Linked DNA regions of Halotia branconii CENA392. The protein of the gene in region 2 binds, or shares a complex with, the protein of the main gene of each other region. Links are inferred from orthologs where the notes say so. Each region holds a gene or a part of one and is shown on either strand. Other genes may lie near its edges.

Evidence for each region.
Region 1: the proteins of mnmE (region 2) and mnmG are in contact, whole or in part, in a solved structure (PDB 9HIP), measured with the Escherichia coli proteins. The link is inferred for Halotia branconii CENA392 from one-to-one orthologs.

The regions. Positions count from the first base shown.
Region 1 is NZ_CP124543.1:2,067,815-2,071,207, forward strand. The notes cover bases 453-3,393. They hold mnmG (tRNA uridine-5-carboxymethylaminomethyl(34) synthesis enzyme MnmG), read right to left. Parts: upstream 2,914-3,393; coding sequence 991-2,913; downstream 453-990. Other genes in these bases: QI031_RS09175 (CCA tRNA nucleotidyltransferase), read right to left, coding at 3,130-3,393. Outside these bases: QI031_RS09165 (hypothetical protein), read right to left, coding at 1-385. UniProt on the Escherichia coli protein: NAD-binding protein involved in the addition of a carboxymethylaminomethyl (cmnm) group at the wobble position (U34) of certain tRNAs, forming tRNA-cmnm(5)s(2)U34.
Region 2 is NZ_CP124543.1:3,257,371-3,261,110, reverse strand. Bases 440-3,273 are described here. They hold mnmE (tRNA uridine-5-carboxymethylaminomethyl(34) synthesis GTPase MnmE), read right to left. Parts: upstream 2,636-3,273; coding sequence 1,244-2,635; downstream 440-1,243. Other genes in these bases: QI031_RS14240 (sulfurtransferase), read right to left, coding at 2,876-3,273; QI031_RS14250 (GNAT family N-acetyltransferase), read right to left, coding at 469-972. In the rest of the region: QI031_RS14255 (SDR family NAD(P)-dependent oxidoreductase), read right to left, coding at 1-401; more of QI031_RS14240, read right to left, coding at 3,274-3,670. UniProt on the Escherichia coli protein: Exhibits a very high intrinsic GTPase hydrolysis rate. Involved in the addition of a carboxymethylaminomethyl (cmnm) group at the wobble position (U34) of certain tRNAs, forming tRNA-cmnm(5)s(2)U34.

The DNA of each region.
Region 1 (3,393 bases), 1.2 Mb from region 2 along the record:
CACGTTTAGTACTAATTGCTCTCGCGCTGGGATTATCAATTACAACCTGACTTTGCTTATTCCTAACTTGGGTAAGTGTACTAGGTAAGACAATCTGCGGTACATTAACTGTCTCATATTCTGTAGTTATTGGTCTGGAATAGTTCCCTGACTGATAGAACCAATCACGGGCGGTAGTTTCTTCTGAGGAACGACGTGGTGTGCGACTACCATGCCTGATAGTTTGAGAGGGCAGACTCACATTAGCGTCCAAAATTTCGTCAATATCGGCAAAGAGTTCATCCATCAAGCCATCAGCATAGAGTTCTATCGACCAAGGCTCGTTGGCGAGCAAGTCTTCTGATGGTTCTGGAATAATTAGATGGGTACTGGTTGCTTGTAACATACGCATTTTGGTTTATGGCTGCCAGTATGGGACACACCGCCCCTACTGCCTGGGAATTAGGATTTTATTTACGCTACGCGGGTTAGTTGTCAGTTGTCAGTTGTCAGTTGTCAGTTGTCAGTTGTCAGTTGTCATTGGAAACCCTTCCACGAGACTGGCTTGATTTTTCGCTGTCTTGAAAAGTTGCTTTTGTTGGGTAGAACCCAAGACCGCACTTTTCGCTGTCTTGAAAAGTTGCTTTTGTTGGGTAGAACCCAAGACCGCACTTTTCGCTGTCTTGAAAAGTTCTGCGCCGGGAAACCCGGACGCACAACGCCAGTTCTCTCAAGTCGGGAAACCCGCCCACGAGACTGACTCGACTTTTCGCTTTACTACTGACTACTAACTACACTTCGACTACGCGGTAGTTGAGCGCAGTCGAAACTCAGTGCATCGCTGACCACTTACAAAACTCTATCTCCTTGTGGGTAGAGTTTTTATTGCTTGGTAGTATTAAGTTCAACTTGACTTCGGAGACTGCTGATAATGCCAGTACTTAATTCGTGTCATCTATCATACTAATCTCTTCTTCTTCTCTACTATACTCACCCTTCACGAAGTTGAAGTTAAGTTAAAGCTGGAAATGCTTGTTGGGGCTGGGTTTTACGCAATTCTAAATATATTAATAAAGCATTTATATCGGCGGGATTCACTCCGCCAATACGTGCTGCTTGACCGATGGTTAGCGGTTTTACCTTGTTTAGCTTTTCCCGTGCTTCTTTAGAGAGGGTATCAATTTTTGTGTAATCTAAGTCCGCAGGTAACTGGCGTTGCGCTTGACGGGCAATTTGTTCAATCTGATTTTGTTGTCTAGCGAGATAGCCAGAGTATTTGATGTCAATTTCTGCGCCTTGTTTCTCGGCTGGTTTGAGATTGGGGTTTCCTAATCCGTAACTGTCGAGGTCAACGTAATGAAATCCCGGACGACGGAGTAATTCAGCTAGGGTAATCGAACCTTTAATTGCTTGCTGGGAAATAGCAGCGATCGCTTGTCCAATTTCGTCATGTTCTTTGACCCGTGTGCTGTATAGTCGCTCTTTTTCAGTAGCAATCTCTAGTTGTTTTTGAGTAAACAATTCCCAGCGGCGATCGTCAATCAAGCCAATTTCTCGCCCTAGAGGCGTTAGGCGTTGGTCAGCATTATCAGAACGCAATAATAAACGATATTCAGACCGACTGGTGAGCATTCGGTAAGGTTCGCGCAAATCTTTAGTACACAAATCATCTACCAGCGTCCCAATGTAACTTTGCTCACGGGGAAAAATAATCATTTCCTTACCCTGCACCAATCTGGCGGCGTTGATTCCCGCCACTATTCCTTGGGCTGCCGCTTCTTCATAACCTGTAGTACCGTTAATTTGCCCTGCACAAAATAAACCAGCAATCTTTTTTGTCATCAGTGTGGGATAACACTGGGTTGCGGGGATATAGTCATATTCCACAGCATAAGCCGGGCGCAACATAAAACATTGTTCTAAACCTGGGAGACTCCGCAACATTTGCAATTGCAAATTTTCTGGCAACCCTGTAGAAAAACCTTGGATATATAATTCTGGAATCTCCCGCCCTTCTGGTTCAATAAATAATTGGTGGCTTTCTTTGTCAGCAAAGCGCACAATTTTATCTTCAATACTGGGGCAATAACGAGGGCCTTTTGCTTCTACCCAACCGCCATAAACTGGCGACAGGTGTAAATTTTCTCGAATGAGTCGATGAGTTTCAGGAGTCGTGCGGGTAATATAGCAAGGTATTTGTTCCCGTTCTACCCACGCTTGGGGGTCAAAGCTAAACCAGCGTACTTCTTCATCGCCTGGCTGAACAGTCATCTTACTATAATCCACCGATCGCTTATCTACCCGCGCTGGAGTCCCAGTTTTTAAGCGTCCAGTTTCAAAGCCCAAGCGATTCAAAGTTTGCGTTAAGCCTTCGGCTGCAAATTCCCCAGCCCGTCCTGCTGGCATGGATTTATTGCCAACCCAGATCTTTCCGCCCAAGAAAGTACCTGTTGTCAAAATGACTGCTTGACACTGAAAAGCTACACCAAAGTAAGTTGCAACGCCAATTACTTCATCGTTAGCGCCCAGCACCAAGTCTGTAGCCATCCCCTCGCGAATGATTAAATTTTCTTGGTTCTCGACAATATTCTTCATTACTGCTGCATATTCACGCTTATCAGTTTGGGCGCGTAATGCCCAAACCGCAGGCCCTCGTGAAGAGTTGAGGATACGCTTTTGCAGGTATGTGCGGTCTGCTATTTTGCCAATTTCCCCACCAAGTGCGTCTACTTCGTGAGTCAGCTGTGATTTAGCAGGGCCGCCTACCGCTGGGTTACAGGGTTGCCAAGCAATTTTATCCAAGTTGAGGGTCAATAGCAGAGTACGACAGCCGAGACGAGCAGATGCGAGGGCTGCTTCGCAACCGGAGTGACCTGCACCGACGACAATGACATCAAAAGCGTCTTGAAATTCAACGGAATTGTGCATAGTCATATTTACAGGGTCAGCAAACTGAGAATTAATCATAATTTTAACTGATCCGTAGCAGTCCTATGATGGCAGTGAGCCAGAGTGAGCGATCGCACTCATGGTCTGTCTCATTAGTTCTAAAGGTTAAAATTATTAACCGTATAAATTACTACAAAATAGCAAACTGAAAATTATTGGTGCTTGTTGTGATACTGACACTGGAAAAGTCTTTGTGGTTATCTAAACTAACTTACGTACAAAAGCGATCGCTTCTGCTGGTGTTGAAATTTTCCCCTCAGCTCGTGCTATGGCAATTTCTGTTAGGAGTTCGCCCACCACTGGCGAAGCTGGAATATTTAATGTTATTATTAGTTCTTTACCACTCACTAATGGAGTGGCATGAGCGACCAGATCATCAGGGTTGAGGTAGCGGCTGATTAATGGTGCGTAAGCGCTAAGCGATTTATTCCCAGACATCACCTCTACCGGAGTATTGTTACTTAA
Region 2 (3,740 bases):
TTAGCTAGTAAGACAGCACCAATACTGTTTATTTGAAAATAGCGCAGTAAATTTTCTGAGTTAAGTTGTCTTAAACTTTTTTCGGGTTGCAAATTTCCCTCATGTAGCAATCCTACACAGTTGATTACTAAGTGCAGGTTGCTAATTTCTGCACGTATTTGTTGGACACATTCACTAATCTGTAATTCGTCAGCAATATCTATTGATAAACAAATTAATTTATCAAAATGTTTGTCTGCAAGAGTCATTAACTCTGTAGCTGATTCAAGTTGACGATAAGTTGCATAAATTTTACTAACCTGTTCATTTTGCAATAATTTTTTGACAAAACCTAAACCAATACCTTGATTAGCTCCCACAATCAATATATTGATATGATTTATTTCATTTAAAAAAGACATATAGGTAAATTAAAATTGGGCATGGCATAAGAAAATAAAGTTGGATTTAATTATGTCTAATCACTTATCAAGTTAGTTTTGGAGGTATTTTATATTCGTAGCGAGAGACAAAAAAAGCCCCCATTTGTCTATCGCTATGATGACGGAAACCAAAGCTTTCATATACTGCTCTCAGGCGTAGACGTGAAGCTTGGCAATCTAGCCGTAAATAACATCTACCGAGTGCTTGTGCGTATTCGATTGCCCAATTAATTAGTGCCGAAGAGACTTTACCTCCAGAGTAACGTCGCCGAATAGCTAGGCGATGTACAAATGCTGATTCCTCCTGAGAAATGTCAGGCCAAAAAAGCAAATCCTCAAGCTGAAACTTAATTGTACCAGCTGGTTCACCAGCCCATTCAGCAATGAAAAACAAGCCTTCGGCAATATCTTCAGAGATACTTGCTGGTGAAACTTCGCTATCATGCCACAAAGGTATACCACGCTGCTGAAGCCATGAAGCTGCTTCTAACAGCACATCGGAGACTATCATGGTATCTTGTATGGTTGCTTGGCGAATTGAGATGTACATAAAGTAGGATACGATCTAAAAATGCCTACAGGTTTTCAACAAATCTTTTTCTGCTGTTTTGGCAATCTTCATACTACCACTCTAACTAGCATTTTAATTCATTTGCTACTCAAAATATAAAACTCATATTTAATTTTGACGAAGCTAGGTACATTATTATTTTTTCTTCTCTATTCCCTACCTCTACGAGTGTTCACCAAATCAAACCAGATTACTTTGTGAACACTTAATTTTGAAACATTTAGCTAAAAGACAATCTGCAAAATCTGATTTATTTACCAATACAGAATTTACTGAAAATTCTATCTAAGACTGATTCTGTAACTTCCTCTCCAGTAATCTCGCCTAATGCATGAATTGCCCCTCGTAAATCAATTGTCCAGAAATCAAGAGGCAATTTTTCCGCAATTGTTGTTTTTACTTGTTCTAAGGATATTTTGGCTTGAATTAAGGCTGAAGCTTGCCTTTGATTAATCGCTAAATCTATGTCAACAGCTTGAATTTTTTCAGTTTTAATTATTTCTAAAATTGCTATTTCTAAGGTATCAATACCTTGGTTTTGTGCCGCTATTGTGGTGACAATTTGATTTATTTTATCGGGATATTTCCAAGACGCGATGAATCGCGTCTCTACAAGGTCTATTTTATTGATGACTAAAATTAAAGGACGATGCTTTACTTGGGCGTAAATTTCTTGATCGCCTTTTGTCCAACCTGCTGAAGCATCGATGGTAAGCAAGACTAAATCAGCGGCATTGGCAGCACGACGCGATCGCTCTACGCCAATTTTTTCTACTTGGTCTACTGTTTCTCTAATCCCTGCTGTATCTAGCACTTGCACAGGAATCCCCCCGACAATTAACTGAGATTCCACAACATCGCGGGTTGTACCAGGTAAATCGGTAACAATAGCGCGATCGCTTTGGCTCCAAGCATTCAACAAACTCGATTTCCCAACATTCGGACGACCAACGATCGCCACTTTCAAACCTGTGCGTAGCAGTTCACCTTTGTCTTTCGTGGCTAATAATTTACTGATTTCTGCGGCAATGTTTTTGATTTCTGATATGATAGCTTTATCATCCAGAGGGGGTAAGTCTTCCTCAAAATCAATTCTGGCTTCAATCTCTGCCAAAATATTTAGACAATTGGCGCGTAACTGGCGAATCGGCTGAGCTAACTTACCCTGTAAACCCACTAAAGCAATTTGTGCAGCTTGAGGCGATCGCGCTCCGACTAAATCAGCAATACTTTCAGCTTGAGTTAAATCCACCCGCCCATTCAAAAACGCTCGCAGAGTAAATTCTCCTGGTTGGGCTAGTCTGGCTCCATTTTCCAAACACAGTTGCAGTACTTGTTGTACTGCGATAATTCCACCATGACAATGCAATTCCACTACATCTTCACGAGTGTAAGAACGAGGGGCTTTCATAATCAACAACAGCGCTTCATCTATTAGCTGTTGCGTCTGAGGATGACGGATATAACCATAGAGAATCCGGTGAGTTTCCCAAACTTGCCGTCCTGGTGCATGAAAAAGAGTTGCGGCGATCGCGATCGCTTGGGAACCAGAGACTCGGACAATGCCTACACTACCCTGTTGCGGGACAACAGCAGTAGCGATCGCAGCAATGGTTCCAGTACTAGCTAAGAGTTGCGACATGAACACCCTTTTTGGCAAGACATTGCATATATATAGTAATTCGGTTTGATCTCGCTTTGCGAGAAAGGTAAAGGGCAGGAGGCAGAAGGTTGATTTGTTGGTTGAGTAGCCCTATCTTTCTCGAATTTGGTTTAAGACCCCCCTCAAACTTTGTTTGGCAGTCTTCGATTGCAGGGGGATTCTGACCCACCAGCAATCGATCTTTCTGCCTTCTGTCTTCTTCAATATGGGTGGAGTTTCTTATTTTTCAATCGGCAGATTAGCAAGCCGACTCCACTCATTCCAAGATCCATCATAATTCTGCACATGGGGATACCCCAGTAAATACTTTAAGACAAACCAAGTATGTCCAGAGCGTCCACCAATAGCACAGTAGGTAATCACCTGATGTTCAGGAGTAATATTCTTATCGCCATAAAGTGCTTGTAAGTCTTCCATTGACTTAAAAGTTCCATCATCGTTCAAAGCTAATCCATAAAAAACAGATACTGCACTAGGGATGTGTCCTGCTCGTTCAGTTGCTTTGGGTGGCTCATTCATAAACCACTCGCCATTGTATTCTTGAGGTGTACGCACATCAACTAACACGCAATCTGTTTTACCAATTGACTCCTGCACTTGCTGATGGAAGATTCGCAAATTTGCATCAAGAGCAGATACCTGATAACTGGTTGGTGATATGACTGGTGCTTCTGATGTCAGCGGCAAACCTTCCATAAGCCATTTTCGACGACCACCGTTAAGCACCCGCACATTGCCATGACCAAAGACTTTAAAAAGCCAAAATAACCATGCCCCAGTTGCAGGTAAATCGCCATAATCGCCATAAGTAATCACTGTTGTATCTTTGCTAACACCAGAACGTGCTAACAGTTTTTCCCAGGCAGTGGTATCAAAATTGATGCGGTAATCGGGAAGTAACAAATCACTCAATATGTTCCAGAAAACTGCATTGGGAATATGTGCGTTATTGTAAGCTTCGGGACTGATGTCTGCTTCGATGATGCGAACTTTAGGATCGTTGAGATGGTTCATAACCCACTGGCAATTAACAAGTGCTTCAAGATGGGCATACTTGAACATATTTTTATAATTTTGATAGAGG